DNA from 2 places in the Hydrogenophaga laconesensis genome. Region 2 is predicted to be linked to the other one. Evidence: predicted binding sites of a transcription regulator. Region 2 holds the regulator's gene; the other holds the start of a gene.

Region 1 (15,670 bases), on a different contig from region 2:
ACGACCTGGCATGCACCGGGTGGCCCGGGCGTCCGGGTGGATTCGCACGCCTACGCGAACTACTTCGTGCCGCCCAACTACGACTCGATGATCGGCAAGATCATCGTGCATGGCGATACGCGCGAGCAGGCATTGGCCCGCATGCGCACGGCGTTGGCCGAGACCGTGATCGAAGGCATCAGCACCAATATCCCGCTGCATCGCGAGTTGATGGTGGACGCCAATTTCGTGACCGGCGGGACCAACATCCACTACCTGGAAGAGTGGCTGTCGCAACGTGAGCGCTGAAGCCTCCCTGCTGACCCAGCCGCCAGCTGGGTGCCTTTTTGAGCTGGTTCTTCTGGTCTCGGAGGCGGCTGTGGACGACGTGAGCGACGCGATGGTGGCGCTCGATGCGCTCAGCGTCTCGGTGGAAGACGCCGACGCGATGACCGATGCGGAGACGGCGATGTTCGGCGAGCCCGGCATGCCGCCGCCCAAGGAAGGGTGGCAGCGTTCACGCCTGGTGGCCTTGTTCCCGACCGACGCTGCGGCGCGGGAGGCGGCGCGCCTGCTGTCGGCCCAGGATTTTTTTGAAGGATGTGCCGTGCAGGGTGTGCGTGCGGTGCTCGAGCAGGACTGGGTCCGGCTCACGCAATCGCAGTTCGAGCCGGTGGAGATCACGCCCAGCTTCTGGATCGTGCCGAGCTGGCACGAACCCCCGGCGGCCGCGCAGCAGGTCATCCGGCTCGATCCGGGATTGGCCTTCGGCACCGGCACGCACCCGACCACGCGGATGTGCCTGCGCTGGATTGCACAACACGGTCCTGTTGGTCCGCATGTGCTGGACTACGGCTGTGGTTCGGGCATTCTGGCGATCGGTGCAGCCAAGTTCGGTGCACGTGAGATCGTGGCGGTGGACATCGACCCGGCGGCGGTGGAGTCGACCCAGCTCAATGCCGAGGCCAACAACGCCATCCTGTCCGCAGGTCTGCCGGATCGGGCGCGTGGCGAGCACGATCTGGTGCTGGCCAACATTCTGGCCACGCCATTGAAGGTGCTCGCGCCGCTGCTCTGTTCGCATGTTCGCGCAGGCGGCCATCTGGTGCTGGCCGGCATCCTGGCGCGTCAGGCCGAAGAGCTGATCGAAGCCTACGCCCCCTGGGTGACGTTGCAGGTCAGCGACGAAGAGGATGGCTGGATCCTCATGACCGCCGTCAAGGCCTGAAGCCGCTGCCGCGCCCGCGATAATCGGCGCATGAGTTTCACCACCCGTTGCCCCTCGTGCGGAACGATGTTCAGGGTCGTTGCCGACCAGCTGAAGATCTCCGAAGGCTGGGTGCGTTGCGGGCATTGTGCCGATGTGTTCGATGCCACGCTCTACCTTCAGCCCTGGATTCCACCAGGTGAGGAGCCGGCGTCCGAGGAGTTCTTGGCCGCCGCGCCGGAACCCGAGCCCGGACCCGCAGCAGAGCCTGATCCCGAACCTCCGCTCGAGCCCGAGCTGGATCCGCATGTGGAGCTCGCCGATGAGCTCAACCATGAGCCGGGCGAGGTCGATTCTCGGCAGGAATTGACGCCGGATGTCTTGCTCGATGAGCCGATGTGGGAGTCCGCAGAGGCCTCCATGGACGAGCGTGCGGTCGAGACCATGCCTCCACCTTTCAGTGTCGCACCCATCAGCGAGCCAGTTGCCGACGACGCGGAATCTGACTTCCAGGCCGAGTTGAAGCGCTTTGCGGCCGGCCTCGGACGGTTGAAGGAAGGGGGCGCCAGCCCGGTGGTGGCGGAGGCGGGCGCTGATGCTGCCGTCTCGGTGATGCCAGAGGCACCCGCGCCGCAGGAGGCACAGGATGCAGAGGAACAACCACCCGCTCAACCCGATGCCACCGACCCCGTGCCGGGGTTCGTGCGCCAGGCCCAGCGTCAGGCCTTCTGGTCTTCGCGCGGTATGCGCGCCACATTGGCTTCGCTCACGCTGGTTCTGGTGGCGCTGTTCGCTGGACAGTGGGCTGTGCACGAACGGGATCGGCTGGCCGCGTGGCGGCCTGAGCTGCAACCCATGCTGCAGCAGGTCTGCAACCACCTGGGCTGCAAGCTGGCGCCCGTGCGCCGCATCGATGCCATCGTCATCGACAGCACGTCGCTGGTGCGGCGCCTGGGCAATTTCTACTCGTTCGACCTCGTGCTCAAGAACACGGCGCCGATGGCGCTGGCCGTGCCGGCACTCGAGCTGAGTCTGACCGACATTGGCGGTGGCGTGATCTCGCGCCGCGTCTTCCTCCCTGACGAGTGGCCCGATGCGCCGGCCCTGCTGCCGGCACAGGCATCGGTCACGATCAACTTCCGGCTGTCGCTCGCCCTCGGCGACGACACTCCCATGGCCGGTTACAACGCCCTGGTTTTCTACCCCTGATACGGAAACACTCCATGCCCATTCTTGTTTGCGGTTCGCTCGCCTTTGACACCATCATGACCTTCGAAGGCCGTTTCGCCGAGCAGATCCTGCCGAGTCAATTGCACATTCTCAATGTGTCGTTTCTGGTGCCGGGTTTGCGCCGTGAATATGGGGGCTGCGCGGGCAATATCGCATATGGTTTGCGCCAGCTGGGCGCGCAGGCCGTGCCATTGGCGATGCTTGGAAACGATGGAGGCGAATACCTGGAGCGGCTGCGCACGCTCGGGGTGGACACGCGCCACGTGTTGTCGGACGCGGACAGCTACACCGCGCAGGCCATGATCATGACGGACCGCGACAACAACCAGATCACCGCGTTCCACCCGGGCGCCATGTCGATGGCGCACGAGAACCCTGTGCCTCCGCGGAGCGACATTGCGGTGGCCATCATCTCTCCCGATGGCCGCGATGCGATGCTCTCGCACGCGCGTCAGCTGCACGATGCCGGTGTGCCCTTCGTGTTCGACCCCGGACAGGGCCTGCCGATGTTCAATGGCGAGGAGTTGCGGCAGTTCATCGAGCTGGCTAGCTGGGTCACTCTGAACGACTACGAAGCCCAGATGCTGAGTGAGCGCACCGGTCTCACCCTGGATGAGATCGCGGCGAGTGTGCGCGGGATGATCGTCACATTGGGTGCGGAAGGTTGTGACGTGTGGGACGGCGGCGCGGCGAAGGTGCGGGTGGCGGGTGTTGCCGCCACGTCGGTGGTGGACCCCACCGGTTGCGGCGATGCGTTCCGTGCCGCCCTGCTGCATGGGCTGGAGCAGGGCTGGCCGCTGCAGCGATGCGCTGAACTCGGCAACCGCATGGGTGCGGTGAAGATCGCCAGCCGGGGCGGCCAGAACTACACGCTGACGAACTGACAAAAAAAAGCCCGGCGCTTTCGCGCCGGGCTTGCAGGTCATCTCAACGAGAGACTCAGGGCTTGCTGGACGTGGGGAACGGCCAGGCAGCCTGAGGGTTGAGTTTCGTCTGCGCCGCAGGAGCAGCAGGGGCTGCCGGCTTCTTGGCCGGCTCAGCTTTTTTTGCTGGGGCTGCCTTCTTCGCAGGGGCCTTCTTCGCAGCGGCCTTTTTGGCAGGAGCCTTTTTCGCAGCGGCTTTCTTCGCCGGCGCTTTCTTGGCAGCAGCCTTCTTGGGCGCGGCCTTCTTGGCGACGACCTTCTTCGCCGGCGCTTTCTTGGCAGCGGCTTTCTTCGCCGGTGCCTTCTTGGCGACGACCTTCTTGGCCGCAACCTTCTTCGCCGGTGCTGCCTTCTTGGCAGCGACCTTCTTCGCCGGTGCCTTCTTGGCAGCGACCTTCTTGGCCGGTGCCTTCTTCGCCGGTGCTGCCTTCTTCGCAGCAGGTTTCTTGGCCGGAGCCTTCTTAGCCGGTGCGGCCTTCTTGGCCGGGGCTTTTTTTGCAGTTGCCATTGTTTTCTCCTTGATCAAGTTGCAAAGAGCACTTCATCCAGCCTTGTTGCCGGTGAAGTGATTCAACGCCCTGGGGCCGTGTGGATGCATCCACGGCTGGCCCCAAGGATTTGAATCCTGTGACAAAACCCTGTTCCCGGCGTCTGCGCGTCGGTGACAGGGTTCTGTATGTACGGAAATCATGTTCTTGGTCGATACGGGCAATGCGGCTCTGGCAGTTATGGGAAATCAGTCCCAGGACAACGCCCCGCCGGTCTGGTATTCGATCACACGCGTTTCGAAGAAATTGCGTTCCTTCTTGAGGTCGATCATCTCGCTCATCCAGGGGAACGGGTTCTCTTCGTTCGGAAACAGGGGCTCAAGGCCTATCTGCGTGGCGCGGCGGTTGGCAATGTAGCGCAGATAACCCTTGAACATCGACGCGTTCATGCCGAGCACGCCGCGCGGCATGGTGTCCTCGGCATAGCGGTACTCCAGTTCGACGGCCTTGAGGAACAGCTCCTTGATCTCTGCCTTGAACTCGGCGGTCCAGAGCATCGGATTCTCCATCTTGATCGCGTTGATCAGATCGATGCCGAAGTTGCAGTGCATGGACTCGTCGCGCAGGATGTACTGATACTGCTCGGCAGCGCCAGTCATCTTGTTCTGGCGACCCAGCGCCAGAATCTGCGTGAAGCCGACATAGAAGAACAGGCCTTCCATCAGGCAGGCAAACACGATCAGGCTCTTGAGCAGGCGCTGGTCGGTCTCTGGCGTGCCGGTGTGGAAGTCCGGGTCCATGATCGCTTCGATGAAGGGAATCAGGAACTCATCCTTGGCGCGGATCGAATCGACTTCGTTGTACGCGTTGAAGATCTCGGACTCATCCAGACCGAGCGACTCCACGATGTACTGGTAGGCGTGCGTGTGGATGGCTTCCTCGAAAGCCTGGCGCAGCAGGAACTGGCGGCACTCGGGCGCCGTGATGTGGCGGTAGGTGCCCAGCACGATGTTGTTGGCGGCGAGCGAGTCGGCGGTCACGAAGAAGCCAAGATTGCGCTTGACGATGCGGCGTTCGTCTTCCGTCAGACCATTGGGATCTTTCCAGAGCGCAATGTCGCGGCTCATGTTCACTTCCTGCGGCATCCAGTGGTTGGCGCAGGTGGCGAGATACTTTTCCCAGGCCCACTTGTATTTGAATGGCACCAACTGGTTGACGTCGGTCTGGCCGTTGATGATGCGCTTGTCAGCCGCATTGACGCGACGCACCGAAGGCTGAGCTGCTGCGGCCTTCGGTGTGGCCGCGGTGTTGATCGAAGCGGAAGGGGTGGCGGCGCGCTCACCGGATGGTGAGGACAGTGAGGCTTGCAGGCCCGACATGCCGGTGGGCAGTGGGCTGTTCGCTGGCTTCGATGAGGGCGTGGTGTGATCGTCCCAGGTCAACATAGAGGTTTCCAATGTGCGGATTATGAAAGTGTGTGCATGAAATGCAAAGTGATCAGGCGATATGCGCACATTTTGTGTTGCGGTGTTGCATCGAATTGCATTCAATGAACATCACAAAACATGCACGCACGACGCTCGAAATCACTGACAGGCTTCACAACCCGGGTCGTCAATTGCGCAGAATTTGATGTCGGTTGCAGGCTTCATATCGGTGCTGTCCGCAGTCGGGGCCACCGCTGCCGAAGCCGCGACGGGGCTGGTGTTGCCGACCGAGACTGCATTGAGCTGGCCGGTGCGGCCCGTGGATTTCTCGATCTGCGTGGCCGACGTGGTGCGCAGGTAATACGTGGTCTTGAGGCCGCGCAGCCATGCCAGCTTGTAGGTGTCGTCGAGCTTCTTGCCCGATGCGCCGGCCATGTAGATGTTCAGGCTCTGTGCCTGATCGATCCATTTCTGGCGGCGTGCGGCGGCTTCCACCAACCACAGCGGCTCCACTTCAAAGGCCGTGGCGTAAAGCGCCTTCACGTCTTGCGGCACACGGTCGATCGGACGCAGCGAGCCATCGAAGTGCTTGAGGTCCATGACCATCACGTCGTCCCACAGGCCCAGGCGCTTGAGATCCTTCACCAGGTAGCTGTTGATGACGGTGAACTCGCCCGAGAGGTTGGACTTCACCGAGAGGTTGCCGAAGCAGGGCTCGATGGACGCGTCCACGCCGATGATGTTGGAGATGGTCGCGGTCGGTGCGATGGCCACGCAGTTGGAATTGCGCATGCCATCGGCGGCGATCTTCTGGCGCAGGGCGTCCCAGTCCAGGCTGCTGGAGCGGTCCACGTCCACATAGCCACCGCGCTCACGGGCGAGCAGGTCCAGTGTGTCGGGCGGGAGGATGCCCTTGTCCCACAGCGAACCGCGGTAGCTGGCGTAACGGCCGCGCTCGCGGGCAAGCTCGGTCGAAGCCCAGTAGGCGTAGTAGCAGACGGCTTCCATCGAGCGATCAGCGAATTCCACCGCTTCATTGGAGGCGTAGGGGATGCGCAGTTCATACAGCGCGTCCTGGAAGCCCATCACACCCAGGCCCACCGGGCGGTGGCGCATGTTGGAATCGCGCGCCTTCTTCACCGCGTAGTAGTTGATGTCGATCACGTTGTCGAGCATGCGCATGGCGGTCTTGATGGTCGCCTGCAGCTTTTCGTGGTCCAGCACCTTGGCACCGTCGTTGCCCAGCTTGACGTGGTTGAGCAGGTTGACCGATCCCAGGTTGCAGACCGCGGTTTCGGTGTCGCTGGTGTTCAGCGTGATCTCGGTGCAGAGGTTGGAGCTGTGGACGACGCCGGCGTGCTGCTGCGGGCTGCGCACGTTGCAGGCGTCCTTGAAGGTGATCCAGGGGTGGCCGGTCTCGAACAGCATCGAGAGCATCTTGCGCCACAGGTCGCTGGCGGGCACCTTGCGGTAGGGCTTGATTTCGCCGCGTGCGGCCTTTTCCTCGTAGGCCACGTAGGCCTTCTCGAAGTCCGCACCGAACTTGTCGTGCAGGTCCGGGGTGTTGGAGGGCGAGAACAGGCTCCACTCGCCCTTTTCCAGCACGCGCTTCATGAACAGGTCGGGAATCCAGTTCGCCGTGTTCATGTCGTGCGTGCGGCGGCGGTCGTCGCCGGTGTTCTTGCGCAGCTCCAGGAATTCTTCGATGTCGAGGTGCCAGGTTTCCAGGTAGGTGCAGACCGCGCCCTTGCGCTTGCCGCCTTGGTTGACGGCCACGGCGGTGTCGTTCACCACTTTCAGGAACGGCACGACGCCCTGCGACTCGCCGTTGGTGCCCTTGATGTGGGAGCCCAGGGCGCGCACGCGCGTCCAGTCGTTGCCCAGGCCACCTGCAAACTTGGACAGCAGCGCGTTTTCCTTGATCGACTCGTAGATACCGTCGAGGTCGTCGGGCACGGTGGTCAGGTAGCAGCTGGAGAGCTGCGAGCGCAGCGTACCGCTGTTGAACAACGTGGGCGTGGACGACATGAAATCAAACCTGGAGAGCACCTCGTAGAACTCGATGGCGCGGGCTTCGCGGTCGATCTCGTTGAGCGACAGGCCCATGGCCACGCGCATGAAGAAAGATTGCGGCAGCTCGATGCGCGTCTTGCGCACGTGCAGGAAGTAGCGGTCGTACAGGGTCTGCAGGCCGAGGTAGTCAAATTGCAGGTCACGCTCGGGCTTGAGTGCCGCGCCCAGGCGGGCCAGGTCGAACTGCAGCAGCTTCTCGTCGAGCAGGTCGTTGTCGACGCCCTTCTTGATGAACTGCGGGAAGTTCTCGGCATAGCGGGCACCCATCTCGGCGGCGGGCACTTCCTCGCCCATCACTTCCTTGACGATCGTGTGCAGCAACAGGCGCGCGGTGGCGTAGGTGTAGTCGGGATCCTTCTCGATCAGCGTGCGCGCAGCGAGGATGGAGGCTTTGTAGACCTCTTCCATCGGCACACCGTCGTACAGGTTGCGCTTGGTTTCAGCGACGATGGGCTCGGCCTTGACGTCCTTGCCCAGGCCGTTGCAGGCGGCGGCGATCAGGCCTTGCAGGCGCGGCAGGTCGAGCGGCACGCGCTGGCCACCGTCGAGCACGTGCAGAACAGGCTCGGTCGGGTGAGCCACTTCCGCCTGGTGCGCGCGTTCCTGCGTGCGGCGTTCACGGTAGAGCACGTAGGCGCGGGCGACTTCGTGGTGGCCGCTGCGCATCAGGCCGAGTTCGACCTGGTCTTGCACATCTTCAATATGGAAGGTGCCGCCGCCCGGGCGCGAGCGCATCAGGGCGCGCGCCACGTTCTGGGTCAATTCATCCACCGTTTCGCGCACGCTGGCCGATGCGGCACCCTGGGTGCCGTGCACCGCCAGGAACGCCTTCATCATGGCCACGGCGATCTTGCTGGGCTCGAACGGCACCACGGCACCGTTGCGGCGGATGATCTGGTAATTGGAGAAAACCGAGCTGCTCGCGGCCAGCGAAGCTGCGGCGGGCATGCCGACAGGAGGCTTCAGGGAGGCGGGTGACGGGGTGGTGATGGGGGAAGCGGTCAGCATGATTCCTCTTTCATTTGATTGTTGTGTGGTGACGGCATCGGGTGCGCGTTGCCCGATGGCTGCATAGTGACTGGGTGCCGGTATCAACGTTGGCCACAGGTGATTGCCACAGCAGCCAGGCGGGCTGCATCCGGTGGGTGGCGATACGGGTGGGAGTACGTTTTGGACGTCACAAGGTAACACTATATCTGGTGTCCATGTCACGTTCAAGCCACTACGGGTAGTGTTTTCCCAAAATCGAGGGAGGGCATGCGCGAAGCGCTTTACGTTAGACAGAAATTGATCGATGGCGCGTTGATGTCATGCACGAAGTGATCGCTGTCGAGCGCGCGAGACGCCTTGCCTTGTGGAGGTGGGATCAACGCTGACGGGCGCTCCAGCCAGATTTGCCTTGGATCGGCGCGCCGTTCATGGCTTGGGCGCGAAGCGGCTTCGTCCAGCGTTGCAATCAGTTGCCCGCGATGCTCTGGCGCAACGCATCGGGTGGAAAAAAATCATCTGACCAGCCAAGACCTGCTCGCAGACGTGACCAGCTGAAACCCGGACCGGGATCCTGCTTGCGCCCAGGGGCGATGTGCTCGTGGCCGGCGACATGCGCGATGGGGTAACGCTGCACCAGCTGGGTGCACAACTGGACGAGCGCCGCGTACTGGGCGACCTCGAACACATCGCCCTCCAGCCCCTCGAGCTCGATGCCGATGGAGTCGTCGTTGCAATTGCTGCGGCCGCGCCAGCAGGACCGGCCCGCGTGCCAGGCCCGCGCGTCGGCATCGACGAACTGGATGACTTCTCCATCGCGCCGCACGAAGAAGTGCGACGACACCTCCATGCCGCGGATCTGTTCGAAGTAGGGGTGTGCCTTCCAGTCCAACTGGTTGGTGAAGAGCTGTTCCACCTCAGGGCCGCCGTAGACGCCCGGCGGCAGACTGATGGAGTGGATGACGATCAGGTCGACGATGGCTCCTTCGGGCCTCGGTCCGTGGTTGGGCGAAGCGCAGTGGCGGGCTGTCTGCAGCCAGCCACCGCGCCAGGCGCCTCGCATGCTTTCGTCAGGTGTCGTCATCGTCCGAGGGCATGGCAATGCCCAGCCGCTGGATGCGATAGCGCATCTGACGCAGGTTCAGGCCCAGCCGGGCCGCCGCCGCCGTGCGGTTGAAGTCGCATTCGCGCAGCGCCTTGAGCAGCACCTGCCGCTCCTGTTCGTCCAGGTAGGTCTGCAGGTCGGGCGGTATGTCCGTGGGGGAGGCGGTCGACGCGCCCATATGCCCGCTGGTGGGTGACAGTTCGTCCGGCTGGGTCGGTTGCTCGGGAAGATCGTCGGATTCGCCGAAGTCTTCGGGTTCGAGCGTGTCTCCGTTGCTCAAGGCGAGGGCGCGCTGCAGCAGGTTTTCCAGCTCGCGCACGTTGCCCGGCAGCTCACGGGACTGCAACCAGGCGAGCACGCGCGGCGAAAGCGATGGCACATTCTGGCCGGATTCGGCGCACAGGCGAACCAGCAGCGCGTTCACCAGCATTGGCAGGTCGTCACGGCGTTCGCGCAAGGCCGGCGTGCGCAATCCGATCACGTTGAGGCGGTAGAACAGGTCCTGGCGGAACTGACCGCTCTGCACCAGGCCACCGAGATCGCGGTGCGTGGCACTGACCAGCCGCACATCGACGGCTTCTTCCTGCACGCCACCGAGTGCACGCACCCGGCGTTCCTGGATCACGCGCAGCAGCTTGGCCTGCATGGCCAGTGGCAGGTCGCCGATCTCGTCGAGGAACAGGGTGCCGCCACGCGCTGCCTGGAAGTACCCCTCGCGGTCCGCGGTGGCGCCGGTGTAGGCGCCTTTGCGCGCGCCGAAGAATTCCGCTTCGATGAGGTTCTCGGGAATGGCGCCGCAGTTGACCGCGACAAAGGGCCCGGCGTTGCGGTGGCTGCAGTCGTGCACGGCGCGGGCGACCAGCTCCTTGCCGGTTCCAGATTCGCCCAGGATGAGCACGGGTGCCATGCTGGAGGCCACCTTTTCGATACGTGACTTGATCTGGGTGATGCTGGGTGAGTTGCCCACGATCCGGCGCAGCGATTGCGTGCCGCTGGATGGAGCTTCGGGCTTGCGCGATACATCGCCCGTCGCGCCGCCCTGTGGCAGGCCCGGAGTGGCCGCACCGTTGAGCGCGCCACCCTGCTGGTCGCGCAAGCTTCGCACGGCGGCCGTGACCGCACTGCGCAGCTGCTTGAGGTCCACCGGCTTGGTGAGGTAGTCGAACGCGCCAGCCTTCAGCGATTCCACCGCGTTCTCCGCAGAGCCGTAGGCCGTGATCACGATGCATTTCTCTGAGCGCTGTGCGTCGCCGATTTCGCGCAGCAGATCCAGGCCCAGGCCATCGGGCAGACGCATGTCGGAAATCACCACATCGAAGCGTTGTTGCGCGAGCCATTCCCGTGCCTGGGTGATATCGGGGGCGGCGACCACCGCATGGCCCTCGCGCAACAACGTCAGCTCGTAGAGCGTGCGCAGGTCGGGCTCGTCGTCAACGACCAGCACGGAGGCGGGGGAAGGCGCGTTGGGCATCGGGTTGAATTCAGCGGGCCCCCAGGGACGCGCCTCCGGTTGTCATGGGGCGGCTGTGGGGTTCGGCACGTGTGGCGATGGAATCGCCGGCCGGGTACGAGAGGCTCTGCTGCGTGGGCTCTCGCGCCGGGGCCGGACCGGCAGCCGGAATCAGCGCATAGAACTCGTTGCCCTCCTGCTGGTCCAGCCGGGTGCGCCTGTAGGCAATCTGGGCGCCATAGCGCTCGCACAGCTCACGGCAGATGTAGAGTCCCAGGCCACTGGAGCGGCTTTCGGAAGAGAAGAAGGGTTCGAACAGGTGGCGCATCACGCTGGCCTCCAGCGCCTGCCCGTCGCTCCAGACCGACAGGCGGATATGGTCATTGCCGCTGGGTTGCGTGATCAATCGGATCGAGGAAGGTTTGCCGCTGGCGTGGCGCAGGGCGTTGTCCAGCAGGTTGATGAGCAGGCGGCGCAGGTGCTCCGGGTCGAAACCCACATGGGCAGCCGGCGCATGGACGTGCACGCCAAGAATGCGATCCGCGCGGCTCTGCCTCACCCATTCCAGTGCGACCTGTCGCACCGTCTGGTCCAGCGGCAGAGCGGGCGCCGTGGTGGTGTCCTGGTTGGGCTGTGCGCGTGCCACGTTGAGGATGTCGTCGACGATGCGCGAAAGCCGCTGCGCGTTCTGCTCGATCATGCGGGTGAGGCGCTTCTGTGCTGGCGCCTGCACTTCTTCATCAAGCAGGGCATTCGCCTGCGTGATGGCCGACAGAGGGTTCCGGATTTCATGCGCCACGGCGGCGGACATGCGTCCCATGGATGCGAGCTTCTCGGTGCGCACGCGCGCTTCGACCTCGCGCAGGTCTTCCAGGAACAGCACGCACAGGCCTGCGCTGCGACCGCTCTGGGCGGTCAACCGGGTGCGTGCATGCAGGCGTTGGCTGGGCCGATTCTCGTCGTCGATGGTGGTTTCTGTTTCGAGTGCTTCACCCCGGGCGAAAGTCTCGTTCACGAGATGAGCCAGATGCTGCCAGCTCGAACGCGCGGAGAGCAGCAGCTTCGCGGCCTGGGGCGAGACCTGGCCGAGCAGCATGGACTGCGCGGCGGGATTGGCGCTGCGCACCACGCCGTGCGGATCCACCACCAGCACGCCCACCGTGAGGCTCTCGATCACCAGCACGTTCACCTGCGCCTGCGCGCGCGCTGCGGCCTGGCTGCTGGCAGCCAGCGCTTCTTCTCTCGCCAGGCGGATCGCCAACTGGTGGGCCAGCACTGCCACCAGGAAGAAACCGGTACCGGTCAGACCCGCTTGCAGAAAGCGGGCGGTGGAGAGGTCGCTCGTCCAGAGGGCGCTCAAGCCGGCTTCGCCCAGCAGATACAGGGTGACGCTCGCGGCGGTTGCCATGCCCAGCGTGAGGGAGCCCAGGATGGCCGCCAGCAGCACGGGCAAGGCGAAGAGTGCGGTGTAGTTGATGTTGCTGATCTGGAAGGACTGCAGCAGCGCAAACACCAGCACATCCACCCCGATGGTCAACACCCACTGGATGTGCATGGGGTGGCGGTGTTCCACCGGTCGCCAGAAATACATCATCACCAGGGCAGCGCACAGGTGAGCTGAGCACACCACCACCAGCCATTGCGGGCCGGCGGACTGGGTGACCAGCGTGAATACCTGCAGCGAGAGCAGCACGGCGGCAATGAACACGCGGGCGCGCATGAAGGCGCTCCACAAGCGCGAGAACGCGCGCATGCGCTGCTCACGGCTCTGCGTGTGGGTGCCCTCGAATGCGGAGTACCAGGACGGGGAGAACTGAGAGCTGACGTCCCGGGCCATGTCAGTCCTGATGGATCAGGGTCATACCGCGCCGCCTTCGCGAAGCCGGCGGTGCTCGACGCTGCAATACGCGCCCTGCCGGCCTTGCACGGCTTCGTTCTCGGGCAGGTGTGTGCCGCAGTGCGGGCAGGCCACCATGACCGTGGGCAGCTTGGGGCGCCCGGGCGTGGGGGGGGCGCGGCGGGCGGCGTCGGCGCGGTCGCTCACGCGGTTGTTGCGCCAGATGTAGAAGGCCACCATCACCACGGCCAGGACGATCAGGTATTTCATGGTCGATGCATCAGGCGCGGTGCAACAGCACTTCCAGCACGAACCGGGAGCCGGCGTAGCCCAGCAGCAGGAAGCCCGCGGCCACATAGAGCGTGCGCACGGCGACACGGCCTCGCCAGCCCAGGCGCCACCGACCCCAGAGCAGCACGCCCATGGTGAGCCAGGACAGCAGCGAGAATGTGGTCTTGTGGTCCCAGACCCAGCGGTGGTTGAGGGTTTCGGAAAAGAACCAGCCCGCCAGCAGCGTTGCGCTGAGCAGCGCGAAGCCGGCCGCGACGAAGCGGAAGGTGAGGCGTTCCAGTGTGAGCAGCGGCATGGAGGATTCGCTCGCGTTGCCCAGCCGGATGGCTTTTTCGGCGCGCTGCATCAGCCAGGCGTGCACCACGGCCGCCGCGATCAGGCCGTAGGACGCGATGCCCAACGCCCAATGCAGTGGCATCAAGGCGGAGTGCAGGGCGGGATAGGGTGTACCGGGAAACACCAGGGCCAGCAGCACGACGGCCATGCCCAGAACGGCCAGCGTCCAGCGCGCACGCATCTGTGGATACAGGCGGCTTTCGATGAGGTAGACGGTGAGCACGAGCCAGCCCGTGACGGACAACGCCGGTGCGAAACCAAAGCGTGCCGGTTGCTCGAACAGGCCCAGCACCAGCACCAGCAGGTGCAGCGCCCAGGCCAGACCGAGCAGGCCGCGGCTCTGCGGGGCCGACATGCGCGGGTGGGCCCAGGCGAGCAGCGCGTAGGCGAGTGCCGCACCACCGGAGAACACGGTGACGGGAAGGTTGGACGCGAGTGCGGGCAGCAGGCTCATCACCGGGGCAGCGCGCCAAGCGTGAAAGGGAAGGGCGCAGCTAAAATCATCCGCACAGTTTAACGGCCTTGTCTGGCCCGACCACACCGGCCCGCCGGCCTGTATCGCCGCCCGACGGCCCGTCCGGCGCGGGTTTCCGTTCTTTTCCTCCCTACCCGAGCGCAGCATGGCATCAGCCCTTTCAGACCGTCTCTCACGCATCGTCAAGGAAATGCGCGGCCAGGCCCGCATCACCGAGAGCAATGTCACCGACATGCTGCGCGAGGTGCGCATGGCCCTGCTCGAGGCGGACGTCGCGCTGCCGGTGGTGCGCGACTTCATCGCACGCGTGAAGGAGAAGGCACTGGGCCAGGAAGTGGTGGGCTCGCTCACGCCCGGGCAGGCGCTGGTGGCCATCGTCCATCGCGAGCTCGCCGCGACCATGGGCGAGGGCGTGGCCGACATCAACCTGGCGGCGCAACCGCCGGCCGTGATCCTGATGGCGGGCCTGCAGGGCGCCGGCAAGACCACGACCACCGCCAAGCTGGCCAAACACCTGATCGAGAAGCGCAAGAAGAAGGTGCTGACCGTTTCTGGCGACGTCTACCGCCCGGCTGCCATCGAGCAGTTGAAGACTGTGACCGCACAAGCCGGGGCCGAATGGTTTCCCAGCACGCCGGACCAGAAGCCGGTGGACATTGCGCGCGCCGCGATCGACCACGCGCGCAAGCACTATTTCGACGTGTTGCTGGTGGACACGGCAGGCCGCCTGGCGATCGATGAGGCGCTGATGCGCGAGATCCAGGAACTGCACGCCGTGCTCAAGCCGGTGGAGACGCTGTTCGTGGTGGACGCGATGCAGGGCCAGGACGCGATCAACACCGCCAAGGCATTCAAGGATGCGCTGCCCCTGACCGGCATCGTGCTCACCAAGCTCGATGGCGACTCGCGCGGCGGCGCAGCGCTCTCGGTGCGCCAGATCACCGGCGCGCCGATCAAGTTCGCCGGTGTGTCCGAGAAGATCGACGGTCTGGAGGTGTTCGATGCCGATCGCCATGCCCAGCGCGTGCTCGGCATGGGCGACATTCTCGCGCTGGTCGAGCAGGTCACCGCGGGCGTGGACATGGCGGCGGCACAGAAGCTCGCCGCCAAGGTGAAGAGCGGGCAAGGGTTCGATCTCAACGACTTCCTGGACCAGCTCCGTCAGATGAAGCAGATGGGGGGGCTTTCCAGCCTGATGGACAAGCTGCCTGCGGCCATGGCTGCGAAGGCCGGCGAGGTGGACATGAGCCGCGCCGAGAAGGACATCAAGCGCAAGGAAGGAATCATCTGCAGCATGACGCTCAGCGAACGCCGCAAGCCCGAGATCATCAAGGCCACGCGCAAGCGCCGCATCGCCGCAGGCGCGGGTGTGCAGGTGCAGGAGGTCAACCGCCTGCTCAAGGAGTTCGAGCAGATGCAGGACATGATGAAGAAGATGAAAGGCGGCGGCATGATGAAGATGATGAAGCGCATGGGGGGCATGAAAGGCATGCCCAAGCTGCCCGGCATGGGCCGTTGACAGGATTCGAATACATGGGCACCGCACCCGCCGATCCCCACACCATCAGCGACCTCGACTCGCTCCAGGCCCTGTTCGGCCCGGTGGGCGAAGCCTCGCTGCGCAAGGAAACCTCGCGCCTTCACCCGGTCTACCAGCGCTGGATCGAAGCTTCCCCCTTCGCGGTGCTGGCCACGGTGGGGTCCGACGGCCTGGACGCCTCTCCGCGTGGCGACCCGCCGGGTCTTGTCACGATCCAGGACGAGCACACCTTGCTGCTGCCCGAGCGCGCGGGCAACAACCGCATCGACAGCCTGAAGAACATTCTGGCCGATCCCCGCGTGGCCTTGCTGTTCTTCGTGCC
Region 2 (15,670 bases):
GGCCATCATTTCACGCCCGTTGAGGGCATCGAAGGCGTGCAACATCCCATCGTTGGCGCCGACATACAGCATGGTGGGCCTTTGTGCGTACGCTTTGCGGAAGGCCGCGTGGCCAGGGTGTTCATAGGCCAATCGATCGGGCGGCCGCACCAGCCAGATGTTCGCGCCGACGATGGAGCCCAGCCGGGAATACCGGCGCCGCAAGGTGCCGCCGGTCTGGCCGATCTCATTGCCGTCGTGGCCGCGCAGGTAGTCGAGGCGGCGTTGCCCCTCTGCCGTACCCCCTGATCCCTGGAGGTGCTGGCGTTGTGCCAGACCCAGTTCGTTCCAGCGAAACGCGATGCCGCCTTCGCTGTTGTGGGAAAGGATGTTTCGGGTGTCTGGGTCCAGCGTCGGGGCGTCGAGCAGTGCGTTGGCACTCCATGTCGGCGCACTGTGGACTTCACCGCTGACGGCGTCGATGCGGTATGCGCTCAGATGGCCGCTCCATGACCGGACGCTGAAGCCTGCGACATAGGTCATCTCGTCCGACCGCAGTCGGCCGGAACTCACGGCAATGCTTGTTGCGAGGGGCGCAGCGTTCGGCATCGCCGGTTCAGGTGAGATGAGGGGCTGCGCCAGGTTCAGTGGCGCGGCCAGCGACGTGCAGGACAGCAGTGTCGATGCGATAGCGGCAAGGTGGGGGTTCAGGAGAGCGCGATGCATGCGAAAGCTTCCCGGCATTCATTGAAGACCGCGGCCGGCTTGTGGCCGGGGGACGTAGACCGAGCGCAGCCACACACGGGTTCCCGGCTTCAGCCCTTGCACGTAGGCGGTGATCCGGTAGACGAAGGGGTGCTTCTGGTCGGGCGTGAGTTCGTGCAATGAAGCTGCCCCGGCGGGAATGCCGCTGTCGTACCAGAACACCTCCACCCAGTACCAGGCGCGAGGCGCGACGGCGGATGCGTCGCCCGGCCGGGACCAGTGCAGCAGGGCGTTGCCGGCCGAGGCTGGATGGATGCCGGTGAACTCGCCGTACCTTGCCGCAACCGATGTGTCCCCCGTGCCGGCCGTCATTGCCGGGAGCTGGGTGGTCCAGTTGTCCAGGCCGAGGGCCCTGACGGTGCTGGGCAGACAGATACCCCGCAGGCAACCTGTTGCTGTGGATGCCAGCCTGGCTTGTAGAAGGTCGAGGTCGTTTTCGTCCTGGGGGAAGAATGGGTGCCCGGCGCCGAAGTTGCGGCAGCCCACGAAGGCAGGTTCAGGTCGGCAGGGCTGGTCGGCGTTGGCCTGCTGTCCCCGGATGTCAAGTTCGGCGTCGCGGATGAGGGCTTCGGCGGCAGCGAACGCCCGCTGGTGATCGCTCTCCGCGCCGAGCATTCTCTCTTGGAGCCAACCCAGGCGCGCACTGCCAAGAACGACGAGACCGCACAGGAGCAGCATCACCATGACAAAGATGAGCGCGAAGCCCCGCTCGCGTTGGAGCGGCGTGGTTGTGGGTCGATCGCTCATGGGCCGGCGTTGCGCAACTGGAAGACACGGAAGAAGACGCGGCGCAGACGACCGTCGCTCTCGACTGTCTCGCCCTGGCAGCCCGGCGCACTGGCCGCAGGGTGGCCCCTGGATTCGCCGACGAGACGCAGGCAGATGCGCAAGGTCTCCACGCGGTCCCATGGCGCCGGTGAAACGCGCGCCAATGCGGTGGCAGTCGTGTAGCGAAGGGCATTGCCTTCCCGAACGCCGTACCAGACCTGGAAATCCTCAACACCGCTGACCACGCCGTACGACCCGGGTGTCGGACCCGAGCCATCGCAACGCAGCCGATCCGCGATCACGCTGAATGCGTTGGTGATTTCCTTCTGGCTGGCGCTGTCGATTTCGCCCGATTTCGACATGCCCTTGTTGGTCGCTTCGCCCAGACAATCGATGCCTTCGGCTTCCCAGACGCCGGCGTCGCGCCGGATCTCGAGCGTGTCGGACAGACCGGAGGCGCCGTCCGTGCCCCGTATCGAAATGGCATGTCCGGTGTCCGGCCGGATGCCATAGCCGGCGTATTGCGGGTTGAATACCACGCGGGCTGCACCGAGGGTGTTTTCCAGATGGCGGGCGCCGGCCTGCCGCGCGACGCTGCCGATGATCCGGAAGGCCGTGGCGGCCTCTTGCTGGAGGCGCGTGCTGTCCCCGATGAGGAAGGAGGCGGTTCGCATGTGCACGAGACTGCCCATGGCCGCGACCACCACCAGGAGACCAATGACGAGGCCGATCAGCAGCTCGACCAAGGTCATGCCGCGTTGCCGGGGAGGGCGTTGCATGGACGCGCTGCTCACCGTTGGCGATCAGGGGCGGAAGTAGACAAGGTGGCAGGTGTGCCGCGCCAGGCACTCCAGGCCGGCCACCCCGGTGCCGGCCTGCCCCTGCGCATCGCGCACGGACACCGCCTGGGCGAACAACGCGATGTCGGCCTCGCTGGCGTGGCTGTCGTTGCGCAACCGGGGATCTGTCCACGCCACCAGAACGCCGAATTGAGTGGGGTCCTGGGTGGAGGGGAACACCCATGCGTCGCCGTCCGGCAGGCTTCGGGCCAACATGGTTTTCCACTCGGCGATGTCGTGGGCGGCCATGGTGAAGCCTTCGCAGGGCGAGGCGTCGCAGTTCGTGCTGGCCTGGGGAGGCTCACCCCAGGAGGTCAGATAAGGGTTGAAGGCCGGTGGTTGAAGCAGGATGTGGTGGTTGGCCCGCATGCGCTCCTGGAGGTCGTCCACCGCGCGCATGGCGATGTTGCGGAATTCGGTGGTGCGTGCCGTGACAAGTGTGCGCGTTTGTGTCGCGGCCAGACCCAGGACACCCAGGGCAAGCACCAGCACCGCGATCAGCGCTTCCAGGAGCATGCTGCCCTGTTCTGCATGGCGCGCCGGGCTCATGCGTTCTCTCCCGGCAGCGCAGGACATTTCTCCACGCGCTTGACCGTGCGCAAGCGCGTACCGGTCGAGAAACAGATTAACTGTCCATCCACCACGTTCTGGTTTCTGGGAAAGGCCTCGAAGCGCTGGCCGAATGAGGTGGTCCGTCCGAAGCGGTCGATCAGCAGGTATCTCGGACTGCCTGCGGGGCCCTTCTGGAAAGTGACACCAGCCGGAACCACCACCGACTGCAGCACCGCTTCCGTGTCGTCCATTGCCCGATTGCCGTTGGTGTCGGCAAACACCTGCCACCCACAACTCCAGTCCGCGGTGGAGGACAGAGTCCCCTCACAGGTGGTGGTGCGTTGGAGCATGACATCCTGCCCGAGGCGAACGGCCTCCACACGGGCCAGCTGCACGGACGCCATGAACTCGTCGGAAACCGTGTCGAGGCGGTACTGGTTCGCAATGCTTGTGTACGACGGAATGGCGACCGATGTCAGGATGACCAGCAGCGCGATGGCGGCCAGCATTTCAATCAGCGTGACGCCGCGGGGCCGGCGGCGGCGGTTCCGGCAGAGTGTTCTGGCATGGGGCATGCCGGCACTCTAATTGGAAAATTAATTCAAAAGAATTAAATAAGTCAAATATGCCGAAGTCGCAGTGACGCTTATGCCGTGCGGCTCCATGCAGGTCGCGCGGCAGGGCGGTGAGTCAGGTCATGTCGCCGAGGAACCCATCGCGGCCTTGCCGTCGGGCCAGGATGCGCAGGTCATTGCCCACCTTGTCCACCGATTCGTAGGCCAGCTGCACGCCGTCCTGCAGATTCTGCAGAGGGCCGAAATCGGTCAGGCCTGCGCCCTTGCCAAGGAGCTGTGGTGCGAGGTACAGCAGGATCTCATCGACCAGGCCTTCCCGCAGGAGCGATCCGTTGAGCTTGTGGCCTGCCTCCACATGCAGCTCGTTCACCTCGCGGCGCGCCAGATCGCCCAGCATCGCGGGCAGATCGACCTTGCCGTGGCCGCTTGGCATGGGAATGAGCGTCGCGCCCAGAGTCTGCAGGGCGGCTTCCCGTTCGGCGTCGCGCACGGCATGGTAGATCCACAGCTGTCGCGGGAGTCCGTTGGCGGGGGTGTTGAAAAGACGCGCTGTCGTGGGGGTCTGCAGGCGGCTGTCGATCACCACCAGATGGGGTTGCCGCGGTGTGTCGGCCAGCCGCACGTCCAGCATCGGGTCGTCCTCCAGGACCGTGCCGATGCCCGTGAGCACGGCGCAGGCCCGTGCACGCCAGGCGTGCCCGTCGGCGCGTGCGGCCTCACCGGTGATCCACTGGCTCGTACCGTTGTCCAGTGCGGTGACGCCGTCCATCGACGAAGCCATCTTCATACGCACCCAGGGTGTGCGGCGGACCATGCGGCTGAAGAACCCGATGTTGAGTTCGCGCGACGCCCTGGCAGCCTCGTGGTCGGCAGGGAGCCATTCCACTGCGACGCCCGCCGCGCGCAGGCGCTCGGCCCCCTGGCCCGCCACAAGGGGGTTCGGATCGCCTGCGGCGATCACGACCTTGCCCACGCCAGCGGCGATCAATGCGTCACAACATGGCGGCGTGCGCCCGTGATGGGAGCAGGGTTCGAGCGTGACGTACACGGTGGCGCCCACCACCGATTCGCCCCGTGCCTGCGCGTCGCGCAACGCCATCACTTCCGCGTGCGGACCGCCTGCGCGCTGCGTGTGCCCTGTGCCAATCTCGCGGCCATCGGGGGTGGTGATGACGCAGCCGACGCGGGGATTGGGGTTGGAGAGGCGCAGGGATTGCAGAGCCAGTTGCTTCAACTGCTCCGAGATGCAACTCATGCGGAGGCAATCCGGCCTTTAGCGCCAGCAATCATTGACCGCGCCTGTACCGGAGATGGTCTTGGTGCCTTGCTGGGACAGTCCGAGGGTGCCACAACGCGTATCGCCGATTTGGGTGGCAGGCGTTGCCTCGATGCGATAGGTGGTTGCGGTCGGTTGCCCGGACGCGAACGCGAAGGTGTAGCGGCCAGCCACTTCGCCGGTGCACGCCAGCACAGGCAGCGTGGCGGTCGAGTTGTACGCCATGGTGGTGGTGTAACGCCTTTCCATCTGCTGTGCCATCTCCTGAAGGCAGCCTGCTGCGACGGCACGGTTGGTGCGCATGACGTAGCTCTGATAGCCGGGGTAGGCGATGGCGGACAGTATTCCGATGATCGCGACCACGATCATCAGCTCGATCAGGGTGAAGCCCCCTTCGGATGACTGGCGTTGTTTCAATTCGTTCATGGCGTCAGTCTCTCACGATTTCGCGCCAGGAGATGCGGCCTTTCAATGCTGTCGCACCCAGGCCGGTCAGGTGCTTGATGAGGCCTCCAGTGGTGGCGGGGTCGGTGGCGCCACCTGTTCCACTGCCGGTGTCTCCCGAGCCTCCAATGAAGATGATGACGCGTCCAGGGGCACCCATGGGCAACGCTTCCGTGGGAATGCCGACACCCAGGTCCACAGAGCCAATGTAGCCCACCGTGCCATTGGCAGCGGTCAGGGTGTCGTTCGAGAAATTGTTGTCGCGATTGATATCGAGCAGGCCCAATGTGAAGGCGGCTCCGCTGAAAGGACTGACCACATTGAGGTAGCCCCTGCCCCCAGGCACGCACGGGTCGTCCGGCACGGGATACATCGAACTGACTGTCAGGCCGGGGACGGCGAAGTTGACGACTTTGGCGCCTGTGGTGATGCGCTCTCCATCCACCGGAGTGGTGAAGTCCATGTACCAGCCGCTCATACCGACCATGTCGTTGGGTGCGGCGGTGGAGAAGGTTCGACTGGCAAGGCCACCAACCACTCCCGTGGCAGTGATCGTGCGGGCGCGCAATGCGCCGGCAGCACGGCTACTGTTGATGGGAGTAAGTACATCCCCCATCACGCCGTACCAGGTCTGCCGCTGCCTGTCGCTTGTGTCGCCGTTCTTGAAATAGGAGCCGGTTCCAAAGAAGACAAACACCCGGTTGCGATTGGGATCGCCATTCTGGGTGTTCACGATCGCATTCATCGGGGCGGTGATGGGCTGCGCCGCACCGGTATGGTCGCGCGCCTGGAAAAGTGGCGCGCCGCTGTAAGCCACATGCCAGCTGTCCGGATCGTTCGAGGTCAGGTCGAATTTCCAGACATTGCCATGCAGGTCCCCGGCAAACACATAGTCGGCCGTGCCATCGTTGTTGGCGTCATAGATGCCTGGGCCGGCCAGCCCGTTGTCTCCGGCGACCAGGGTGTCGATCTGCCTCACCCGGTTGAGCGTGCCATCGGCGTTGATAATGAAGATGTAGAGAACCGCTCTTTGGCTGGTGCTGTCGTACCCGTTGCCGACAATGACTCCCAGCCTTCCGTTGTTCAATCTGGCAATGGTGGGGCGGCCCAGCATCTTGCCCAGGTTGGCATCGGCGGCGGCGGCGGTGCTGCCCGCCGGGGTGTATTCCCACAGGAACGAGCTGGTGCCAAAGGTAGACGGCGCAGTGACGTTGAGCGAGAACAGGCCTTTTCCACCACGTCCGAGAAGGCTGTAGAGGTAGCTGTTGTTGTTGGACGCCGCGCTCCGGTCCGACACCACCACATCGCCGTCCACGTAGTAGTCATGGACATAGCCCGTGGCAGATAGACTGCGCAGACGTGACACCGATTGGCGTGGCGCAAACGCGAACAGTTCCCGGCCGTCGTTGCCGCGGAAGGCGTGCAGCATGCCATCGTTGGCACCCACGTACACGACGTCGGTGTTCCGGTCGTAGTAGGGTGATGAGTGCACGATGTCGCCCAAGGCGCTGCCTCGGTCGCGCAGCGCACCACCGTTCTGGACTTCTGCAGTGCGCCTGCCCATCAGGTACTCAAGCACGGTGCTGCTGCCCAGCGCAGCCTGATCCGAAACGGAGAGGCTGCCGAAGTTGCTGAGCCTGACGGTGCTGGAATCGGAGGTGCGCATGAAGATGTTGCGCTCGTTCCATGCCGGCATGGCCAAGCCGGCCTGCCATGATGGAGTGGTTCCCACCCCGTTGACCGTGGCGGGATAGGCGACCAGGTCGCCAGACCAGCGTTGTGTGTTGAACACGGCCTGGTAGAGCCGGGATGACGAGGAAATGCTGGTGCTGTTGGCAGACACGTTACTCGCGCTGCTTGAGCGCGCGGCGATGTTGTCCAACGTCTTCTTGAGCGATTCCTTGAGCTTGAGCGGGTTTTGAACCAGGAAGTAGGTGTCGGGCACGCCATCGCCGTCGGCATCCCACTCGCTGTTCAGATCGGGCAGATGGTTGCTGTTGCTGTCGACCATGCCCCCCCATTTGGCGGCATACCACAGAGGGTCCTTGAGCAGCGTGGCGCCTGTAGCCGTGCCTGGGCTGAAGGTACGGGTGGCCGTGTCTCCGCCACTGCTGGCACCGAGATAGGGCAAGCGGTTACAGGCGGAGGGTACGGTAGTTCTGTCGCAATAGCCCGGCAGTTGGCCAGGTGGGGTGTTCAGGAAGTAGGGGGTCGTGTCGCTTTCATCCTGGACCTCGAGGTACACACCGTCAGCCGAAGTGCCGGAGATGATGTAGCCCATGCGGTGCTGAATGCCACCAGCCTGATAGATCGGGCGAAGGGTGACGGTCACTGTGTTGTTCGCATTCGCACTGATTGTGTACTCGACGATGGCGTCCATGTCGTGATCGGCACCCTGTTCCACGTCCTCGTAGTTGATCCGGAACTTGGCGTAGTACCTGCCACCGTTCACCGCAGGGTTCGCGTCCGCCGCCCCGGAGTTGACGATTTCTTCAACGTACAGATCAACGATCTGGTTGGTTGGCTGATAAGCCCCTTTCGCATTGGAAATCCCGCTGCCACTGACGGACTTGGCAAAGGGCACCAGGGTGATGCGACGGTCATTAGCCATGGGCACCTCGATGCGGGGCAGGGGCGATGCGAGGGCCACCACGAATGAGTCCACGCTCTGTCTGCCTGCAAGGTCGGTCCGAAGATCGGAGCGTTTGCCGAAGGCCGCTACGGACGCAGAGTAGTAACTGCCCTGTTTGGTGGGCTCTTCCGGTGCAAGGCCTCGGATGTTGCCCAGGCTGTTGACCTGCTTGGGAGATGGAGCGGAATCGAACACCCCGCCCGATTGACCGATGAATCGGTTCCCGGGCACGCCAGGCTCACGCGACGTGATGTTGTCGGCCTCGGTCAGTGCATTGAACCCACTCAAGTCGCCGGTGACCGTCGATGGAGCGAAAGTGGGCGTAAGGGCGCCCGGGACCTGATCGGAGTCGTAGGAAACATTGATGTCCGAGATGACGAGCATGTTGCCGCGCGCACACATGGGCGCCCGGGCCGCACCGCTGTTGGCGGAATAGGGATCGTCCCATGTGGCGTTGGACAACCCCACTTCCGCGTCTACGGTCGTCGACCCCATGAAGGCGGTGGTCGCGCTTCCTCGCCCTGCAAAGTAGCGCAGGGACTCGTACATCATTTCCCCGATCGGATTGCCCCAGTCCGGGAACTCGCCCACGTTGGGGGCACGTGTGGTGACCCAGCCGCCCCGGTACTGCTGGCTGGTGTTGCCGTTGTTGTAGTCCCGAATGCGCAGGCGATCGAACGTCCTGACGATGGTCGCGTTGGCGGTGAACTGGCCTGTGCTGGCGTTGACCTCATCTGCGAAGGAGGAAATCACCTTGCGCAGGCGTCCTCCCGCCATGCTGTTGTCGTAGCTACCACTGAGCATGCCGAACAGCATCGAGTTGTTTTCGCCATATTCATGAAGTAGCCCGACTGGCTTGTACTGGCCGTTCGGATACAGCTTGCAGCCACCCGTGAAGCCGGTTCTGCAGGCTTCCACTCGCACGGTCCGGTCGGTGCGTGTACCGCCATGCGAGCCGTCCAGCACGGGGCGCTCCTTGGATGCCCATTCCCAGACTCGCCGGTTCGAATCGGTGACGACGGATAGCAGTGGTGGTAGGTTGCTGCAGTTGTCCAGCGTGGCGCAGTTGGTACCAGCATTGGCCGTGAGGTTGCCAAAGAAGTGACGGCGGTTGGTCGCAGGTTGGGCGAGTGGCGTGTAGTCGCTGATGCGGTACCCATCCACTGTCGCGCTGGTGTACTCCTTGGCCCACGAATGCGCGTCCTGGGGAATATAGGCTCGACGCAGAATGGTGCTGCTCGTGCTGTCCACTTCGCGCGCGCCGCCATAGAGCACCACCCGCATCGCGTCGATGCGGCTCGTCGTGACGTAGTTCAGCCAGTTGCCAGACCAACGATCGGGCGTGGATGGCTGGGTGCATCTGTAGGCGTCAGCCGCGGTCGTCGTGGCAACAGGTCTGAAGCGGCCTGAATTGGTGGCATCGTTGTTGTGCGTGTAGCACAGCTCGGAATTGAACAACCCGAAGTAGGTGATGCTCGGCTTGTAGCGCACATCGAGCACACCGTCGCCATCGATGTCGCTGGCGTCGTTGTAAGCCTCGTAGAAAAAGCGGTGATCCTTGCCCGCCACCAGCATGACCAGTGGGCTGACACTCTGTTGCACCGACAGCGGCACATTGGGAATGACCAGCGCATGCGAAGCCATGGCCAAGAAGCTGCTGAGGCCGACCGATCCCCATCGGAGAGCGGTCATGGTGCGTGTGATGGAGCCCATGGGGATACTTCCTTTCGTTCCTGTATTGGATGTCCTGCGTCAGTCGGAGGCATAAAGCGACTGGACCATGACGGCGGCCCGACCATTGCCCCCGGCCCGGGCAGTTACGCGGTAGCGTTTGCAAACAGGGGGCGCTGAGGGGTCAAGCCCACAGGGGAAACCTGATCCGAGGTATTCGACAAAGTACTGGGGCGTCACGGCAAGCGAGCCTGTGCCCACGGTGGCAGCATTCGCCCAGCCCGTGAACGCCGTGTCCAGCCAACGGGGTGTGGCCGCGCCGGCCAATGCGGGAGGGCAGGCCCGGACGCTGTAGATACCTGACGAGAAGGTGCTGCATGCGCCACTCAAAGGTTCCGGCTTGACCTGATCTATGCCGTTCTCCGCTTCCCTCAGCGCAGCTTCTGCCGCCTGGAATGTCAGCGTGCGGTCGTAGGCATATCCGGCCATCTTCTCTTCTTGGAGAATCATCCGGACGCCTGCCAGGCCCAGCAATGACATGATCACCACCATGATCAATGCGACGATCAATGCCACGCCCTTTTCGGTGCGACGGTAAGACGGGTAGGACTTTCGCTGCATGTCAAAGGTCCCTGTTGCGCAACGAGGCAACCACGATAAGTTGTCGCTGGATGCGCTGTCCATCCGATCCGACGGCCTCAGCGGTATTCAAGCTCAAGGTCAGGCGAGCAGCCACCACTTCTGCGGTGGTGCTGGTCCAGCCGGCATTGAAGTTGGCGTGGGAGGCTGGAACCCAGGCCGTGCCCAGAACGTTGCCTGTGTCACGGTTTCGCGTGAGGTAGTCAATCTGCAGGTTGTCGACCCCGGGTGACATTTCTTCCCGCAAGGTCACCAGCTGCCCTCCGGCGTCCAGGCCCATTCTTGCGCGGAACAGGGACCGGCCTCCCTGGCCATTGATACCCACGTACCAGAACGCTGGATCCCAACGAGCGATGGTTGCATCGGGATCAAATGTCTTGGCGACCGGCGTGGCGCATTGCGCTTGCACGCTGCCCAGTGCCGTGGAACAGTTGAGCGGAGCACCTCCATATTGAACCGTGGAAGGCGTGCTGGTGACGGTCCGGATCTGGAACAGAGCGCTGCTTCTGCCGTCGCACACCAACGCCACATCGGAATTGGTAAAGGTGGTCGGCGAAGAGAAGGCAAAGCTGGTCGTGCCAGCGTCATGAGAGGTAATCTGCCGGAAAGACAGCTCGTCGCCTGCGGGACGGAGCATCACGATGGCGTCCGTGCCGGTCACGCGGTCTGTCGGGCTTGTGCCGATGGCTACGATGTCGGCGCTGTCCTGGGTATCGTCGTAGCCTCGCAGCATGCCTGCGTCGGTGTTGGCCCACCACGTCACGTTGGGTGATCCTGTGGTGCGCAGCACATTGGCCGTCAGCCGGGTGCCGCACGGAACCAATCCGGCCTCTCTGATTTCTCGAGCCATGATCTCGAATGAGAAGCGTGCGCCCTCCTGAAGTCTGGCGAGATTTTCATTGACTCGGAGTGTCTGACGTGTGGTCACGACAACGCTCAGCACGCCGCCAATGAGGATCAGCCCCAAGGTCATGGCCACCAGAAGCTCGACCAAGGTGAGCCCGCGTTGCCGCAACGGCTTTGAACGATGACTGCGGCGGCTCAGACGGTGAGTTGTGGAATGTGGCATGGCGTGCTTCAAACCCGCGAGCTGATGACGAGTGTCTGATTGGCCAGTCCACCGCTGAGACTGTCGTCCCAGCGAATCTGGACGGTGCACGCATAGTCTGCATCGCACGCGATATGCGCGCAGGTGGTGTTGTCGTCGGCACGCCCGATGTTCTGCTTCACAGACGTCAGCCATGCTCTGCGAGATGTTTCCGCCAGGCTGGTTCCATTGAAGGCATTCGGGTTGCAGATGAAGTCGCTTCCGGTGTTGTAGCTCCCGCCTTTGGCGCTTTCCCTGTCCACCCGCATCACATCGATCACGTAGTGGCTGAGCATGACGGCTTGCGCACGTTGCCCGCTGCTCACATTGCCTTTCACCGCCCGGGATTGAAGGGCCGCCATGCCGAGTAGCCCGAGGCTGAGAATCAGCACGGCCACCAGCACTTCGATCAGTGAGGCCCCACGTGAATCCTGACGTCGGGTGCAATGGTTGGATCGGTGAGTTTTTTTCATCTCGGATCAGGGATTGGGACAGTTGTTGGCTACGTTGGCGGGACGTACAACGTTGATTTGCCCGGCGGTGGTCAGCACGATGTCACGTGCCCTCGTGTCATTTCTCAGGGCGTCGCTGGAGCTGCATACCCGCAAGGTGCCGGCTTGAATACCTCCGCCCATGAGGCGTGGCCTACCGTCTGCAGCGAATGAAACGTAGTTTGCGACCTGCGCGGAGCCCGCCACGGATGCACCAGTTCCCGGGGTTGTGATCCGCGTGAGAATGGTTTCCCCGGTGTCCACAGCCGCGTCGGCCCCGCTTCGGGTGGTATCTCCAAACACAATCCAGCCTCTGTCCCAGCCGACGCCTGTGGTGGTATCGCATTGGGTTCCGTTGGTGCTTCTGCATACCGTAACCCGCGCTCCCGTGCGAATGGCCTGCGCTCGAGCTTGCTGAATGCTCCCGAGCAACTCGTTGCTGACAGAGGTCAGTCGGCTGGAGGCGGTCATTCCCTGAAAGTTCGGGGCAGCAATGGCCAGCAGGATGGCGAGCACACTGACGGCCACCATCAATTCGATCAGCGTGACGCCGCGATGGCCAGACTGACGCGGCCATGAAGCGGATTGGCGGACATTTCCCATTCCGCCAGTCTGCCTGTTACAGCTGCTAACGCTCCGAGAGACCCGATGAAAGACAGGAGCCTCGCGACGAGCGGGAAAGCGTTTCAAGTGCGCGTGCGATTGGCCGCATTCAGCGTCGAACTTCGTCGACCAGAGCCCTGAATTCGTCGATGTCTTCGAAGCTCCGGTAGACGCTGGCAAACCGGATATACGCCACCTTGTCGAGTTTTTTCAGCTCGCGCATCACCATCTCGCCCAGGCGGGCGGCGGGCACCTCCCGCGCACCGAGGTTAAGCAGCTTTTCCTCGATGCGTTCGATCGCCGCATCGACCTGCTCCGTACTGACCGGGCGTTTGCGCAGTGCCAGCGAAAACGACGCCCGCAGCTTGGCGGGCACGTAGTCCACCCGTCGCCCGTCCTTCTTGACGACCGCGGGAAAGCTCACTTCGGGGCGCTCGTAGGTCGTGAACCGCTTCTCGCAGTGGCCGCACTGGCGGCGGCGGCGGATGAAATCCGCGTCTTCAGACACGCGGGTTTCAACCACCTGGGTTTCAAGATGGCCGCAAAACGGGCATTTCATGCGGTGTGCACGCCCGCTGGGCGGCCGAAAGGCGTCATTTGTAGACGGGGAAACGCGCCGTCAGGGCATTGACCTTGGCGCGAACGGCTTCGATGTTGGCCGGGTCGCGCGGGTTGTCCAGCACGTCGGCAATCAGGTTGGCCGTCAGGCGCGCCTCGTCGTCCTTGAACCCGCGCGTGGTCATGGCCGGGGTCCCGATGCGCACGCCGCTGGTGACCATCGGCTTTTCCGGGTCGTTCGGGATGGCGTTCTTGTTGATCGTCATGTGCGCACTTCCCAGCACAGCCTCGGCTTCCTTGCCGGTGATGCCCTTGGCGCGCAGGTCGACCAGCATCACATGGCTCTCGGTGCGGTCACTGACGATGCGCAGGCCTCGTGAGGTCAGGGTTTCGGCGACGATGGCCGCATTTGTCAGCACTTGCTGCTGGTATGCTGTGAATTCTGGCGAGAGGGCTTCCTTGAATGCCACTGCCTTGGCGGCGATCACATGCATCAGCGGGCCACCTTGCAGGCCAGGGAAGATGGCACTGTTGATCGCCTTCTCATGCTGCGCCTTCATCAGGATGATGCCGCCGCGCGGGCCGCGCAGGCTTTTGTGGGTGGTGGAGGTGACCACGTCGGCGTGTGGCACCGGGTTGGGGTAGACCCCTGCCGCAATCAGGCCTGCGTAGTGCGCCATGTCCACCATGAAGATGGCGCCCACGTCCTTGGCGACCTTGGCGAAACGGGCGAAGTCGATGCGCAGGCTGTAGGCCGAGGCACCCGCGATGATCAGCTTGGGCCTGGTTTCGTGGGCCTTGCGCTCCATGGCGTCGTAGTCGATCTCTTCCTTGTCGTTGAGGCCGTAGGACACAACGTTGAACCACTTGCCGCTCATGTTGAGGGCCATGCCGTGGGTGAGGTGGCCACCTTCGGCCAGGCTCATGCCCATGATGGTGTCACCGGGCTTGAGGAAGGCCAGGAAGACAGCCTCGTTCGCGGAAGCGCCACAGTGCGCCTGCACGTTGGCGGCCTCGGCACCGAAGAGCTGCTTGGCCCGGTCGATGGCGAGCTGTTCAGCGACGTCGACGTATTCGCAGCCACCGTAATAGCGTTTGCCAGGGTAGCCTTCAGCGTACTTGTTGGTGAGCTGCGTGCCTTGGGCGGCCATGACGGCAGGCGAGGCGTAGTTCTCGCTGGCGATGAGCTCGATGTGGTGTTCCTGGCGCGCGTTCTCGGCCTGGATGGCAGCAAACAGTTCGGGGTCGGTTTGCTGGATGAGGATATTGCGGTCGTACATGGCAGTCCTTCAAGACGTGGAACCTTGCGCGGTGACAAGGGCTGCCCAGGCGAACGGCTGAACACCCGGTCCTGAAGACCGGGCGGTACGCTTCCCAGTGGTTGTCCCTGGTGCCGATCACGAATCGGCCAGGGGGGCCACGTCAGCGGCATCCTCCGGCTGACATGAGCCGGGGTGCGCACCTATCGCCAGTTGCGTACCCGGCTAGTTTAGCCGAGGCTGGAAGTGAGGTTGCCGCGACGGCCTGCCGACACTGTGCGTGTTCCCGCGATCAGGAGCGCGACAGGGCGGGGCTCGAAGGCAGTGCGCCCGGCGTCGCCGGTCCCTCGGCTTCGATTTCGCCTCCCGGCGGTGCGACCGGAGCAGGCGTTGCGGGTGCCACCACGGTGGTGGGGCGGGGCTGAGGCAGGCGCTGCATAGGCTTGCCCAGCGCGACGCTCTGGATTCGCATGTGCTCGGCCATCACCTTGTTGATGTACCAGCTGCCATCGGTGGTGACAGCACCGACATACAGGCGCAGCCCACCTTCCACGGATCCGGCCCGTTTGATGGCTTCCTGCAGCACGCGAGCACCGACACGCAGGTTGGACACCGGATCGAAGGCGGCCAGCTGGCCGCCGAAGTCGTTGTACTTGTCGGTGTGCACGCGAGTCAGCACCTGCATCAGCCCCTGTGCACCGACAGGACTCTGGGCAAAGGGGTTGAAACGCGATTCGACCGCCATCACCGCGAGGATGAGCGTGGGGTCGAGCTTGGCCTTCTCGCCCACCTCAAACGCCTCGGCGACGAGGACACTCAGCGGTTCGGGGGCGACGCGGTACTTCCGGCTCAGCCAGTAGGTCACGTTGGCCTGCTGCTTGGGCAGCTCGTCTGGCTGTGCGGCGGTCACGCGGTCGATGGCGCTCGGCTCGGCGGTGTAGACCGCGTCGGCGGTGGCGGCTTCCTGCCGTTCCAGCAGCCAGCCCAGCAACTGCTCCTCTGCACTGGCGCGCAGATCGGCACGCGCGCTCAGGGTGATGAGCGCCACGGCGGCCAGCGTGCCCAGCAGGGCAAGGCTGTTGTGGGTGATGTCGAAGAAGCCTTGGTAGGCGTCTGCAACAGCGGTCTTGATGGATGCCACGGCACGTGAGGTGCTCTCGGGTGGCGTTGCGTCATGCGCGGTCATTCATCGCTCCTTTCTGCGTCGGCCTGCCCGTGGGAGCTGGGCCGACTGGATTGGTCGCCATCGACGGCCCGATCCATGAAGGAGCGGTCGAGTTAGCCGGTGAGGCAGCGGTCGGGTTTACCCTCCAAACGGGCAAAACTGGCGCATCCTATGGACTTATTAATATCGAGTCAATGTTTAAGAATTGGTTCAAGCCTACTTTTCGATATAAAAAATTGGGCATACCGGCGGGTCGAACTGCTTTGCTAGCGGCAATGCGCGTGTTTGCGGGCCTCCCGGGAAGGCGGGCACCAACCTACCGTTTATCGGCTGATTAGCACCTTTCATGTGCCAAAACGTGGTTTCG

What was found. The regulator NrdR, encoded in region 2, represses ribonucleotide reductase genes. The targets are predictions, from matches to a motif close to CACNANATNTNGTG.
Region 1: a site for NrdR is predicted at 8,516-8,529, ahead of J2X09_RS18295 (ribonucleoside-diphosphate reductase subunit alpha). Genes of this name have one in related genera too.

What each region holds. Positions count from the first base shown of each region.
Region 1 is NZ_JAVDWE010000011.1:33,820-49,489, reverse strand. Features, by position in the region: gene accC (acetyl-CoA carboxylase biotin carboxylase subunit) at 1-288, shown strand, start outside; gene prmA (50S ribosomal protein L11 methyltransferase) at 380-1,207, shown strand; gene J2X09_RS18315 (DUF3426 domain-containing protein) at 1,238-2,395, shown strand; gene J2X09_RS18310 (carbohydrate kinase family protein) at 2,410-3,300, shown strand; gene J2X09_RS18305 (histone H1-like DNA-binding protein) at 3,356-3,847, opposite strand; gene J2X09_RS18300 (ribonucleotide-diphosphate reductase subunit beta) at 4,076-5,272, opposite strand; gene J2X09_RS18295 (ribonucleoside-diphosphate reductase subunit alpha) at 5,414-8,275, opposite strand; gene ampD (1,6-anhydro-N-acetylmuramyl-L-alanine amidase AmpD) at 8,784-9,398, opposite strand; gene J2X09_RS18285 (sigma-54-dependent transcriptional regulator) at 9,385-10,890, opposite strand; gene J2X09_RS18280 (sensor histidine kinase) at 10,901-12,706, opposite strand; gene J2X09_RS18275 (PP0621 family protein) at 12,728-12,976, opposite strand; gene J2X09_RS18270 (cytochrome C assembly family protein) at 12,987-13,787, opposite strand; gene ffh (signal recognition particle protein) at 13,954-15,327, shown strand; gene J2X09_RS18260 (pyridoxamine 5'-phosphate oxidase family protein) at 15,342-15,670, shown strand, end outside.
Region 2 is NZ_JAVDWE010000001.1:467,401-483,070, reverse strand. Features, by position in the region: gene J2X09_RS02320 (pilus assembly protein) at 1-705, opposite strand, end outside; gene J2X09_RS02315 (pilus assembly PilX family protein) at 724-1,491, opposite strand; gene J2X09_RS02310 (PilW family protein) at 1,488-2,291, opposite strand; gene pilV (type IV pilus modification protein PilV) at 2,316-2,900, opposite strand; gene J2X09_RS02300 (GspH/FimT family pseudopilin) at 2,897-3,478, opposite strand; gene ribD (bifunctional diaminohydroxyphosphoribosylaminopyrimidine deaminase/5-amino-6-(5-phosphoribosylamino)uracil reductase RibD) at 3,594-4,733, opposite strand; gene J2X09_RS02290 (type IV pilin protein) at 4,752-5,180, opposite strand; gene J2X09_RS02285 (pilus assembly protein) at 5,185-9,543, opposite strand; gene J2X09_RS02280 (pilus assembly PilX family protein) at 9,583-10,122, opposite strand; gene J2X09_RS02275 (prepilin-type N-terminal cleavage/methylation domain-containing protein) at 10,124-11,209, opposite strand; gene pilV (type IV pilus modification protein PilV) at 11,218-11,700, opposite strand; gene J2X09_RS02265 (GspH/FimT family pseudopilin) at 11,707-12,321, opposite strand; gene nrdR (transcriptional regulator NrdR) at 12,431-12,880, opposite strand; gene glyA (serine hydroxymethyltransferase) at 12,915-14,159, opposite strand; ZMP/ZTP riboswitch at 14,196-14,365, opposite strand; gene J2X09_RS02250 (lytic transglycosylase domain-containing protein) at 14,431-15,324, opposite strand.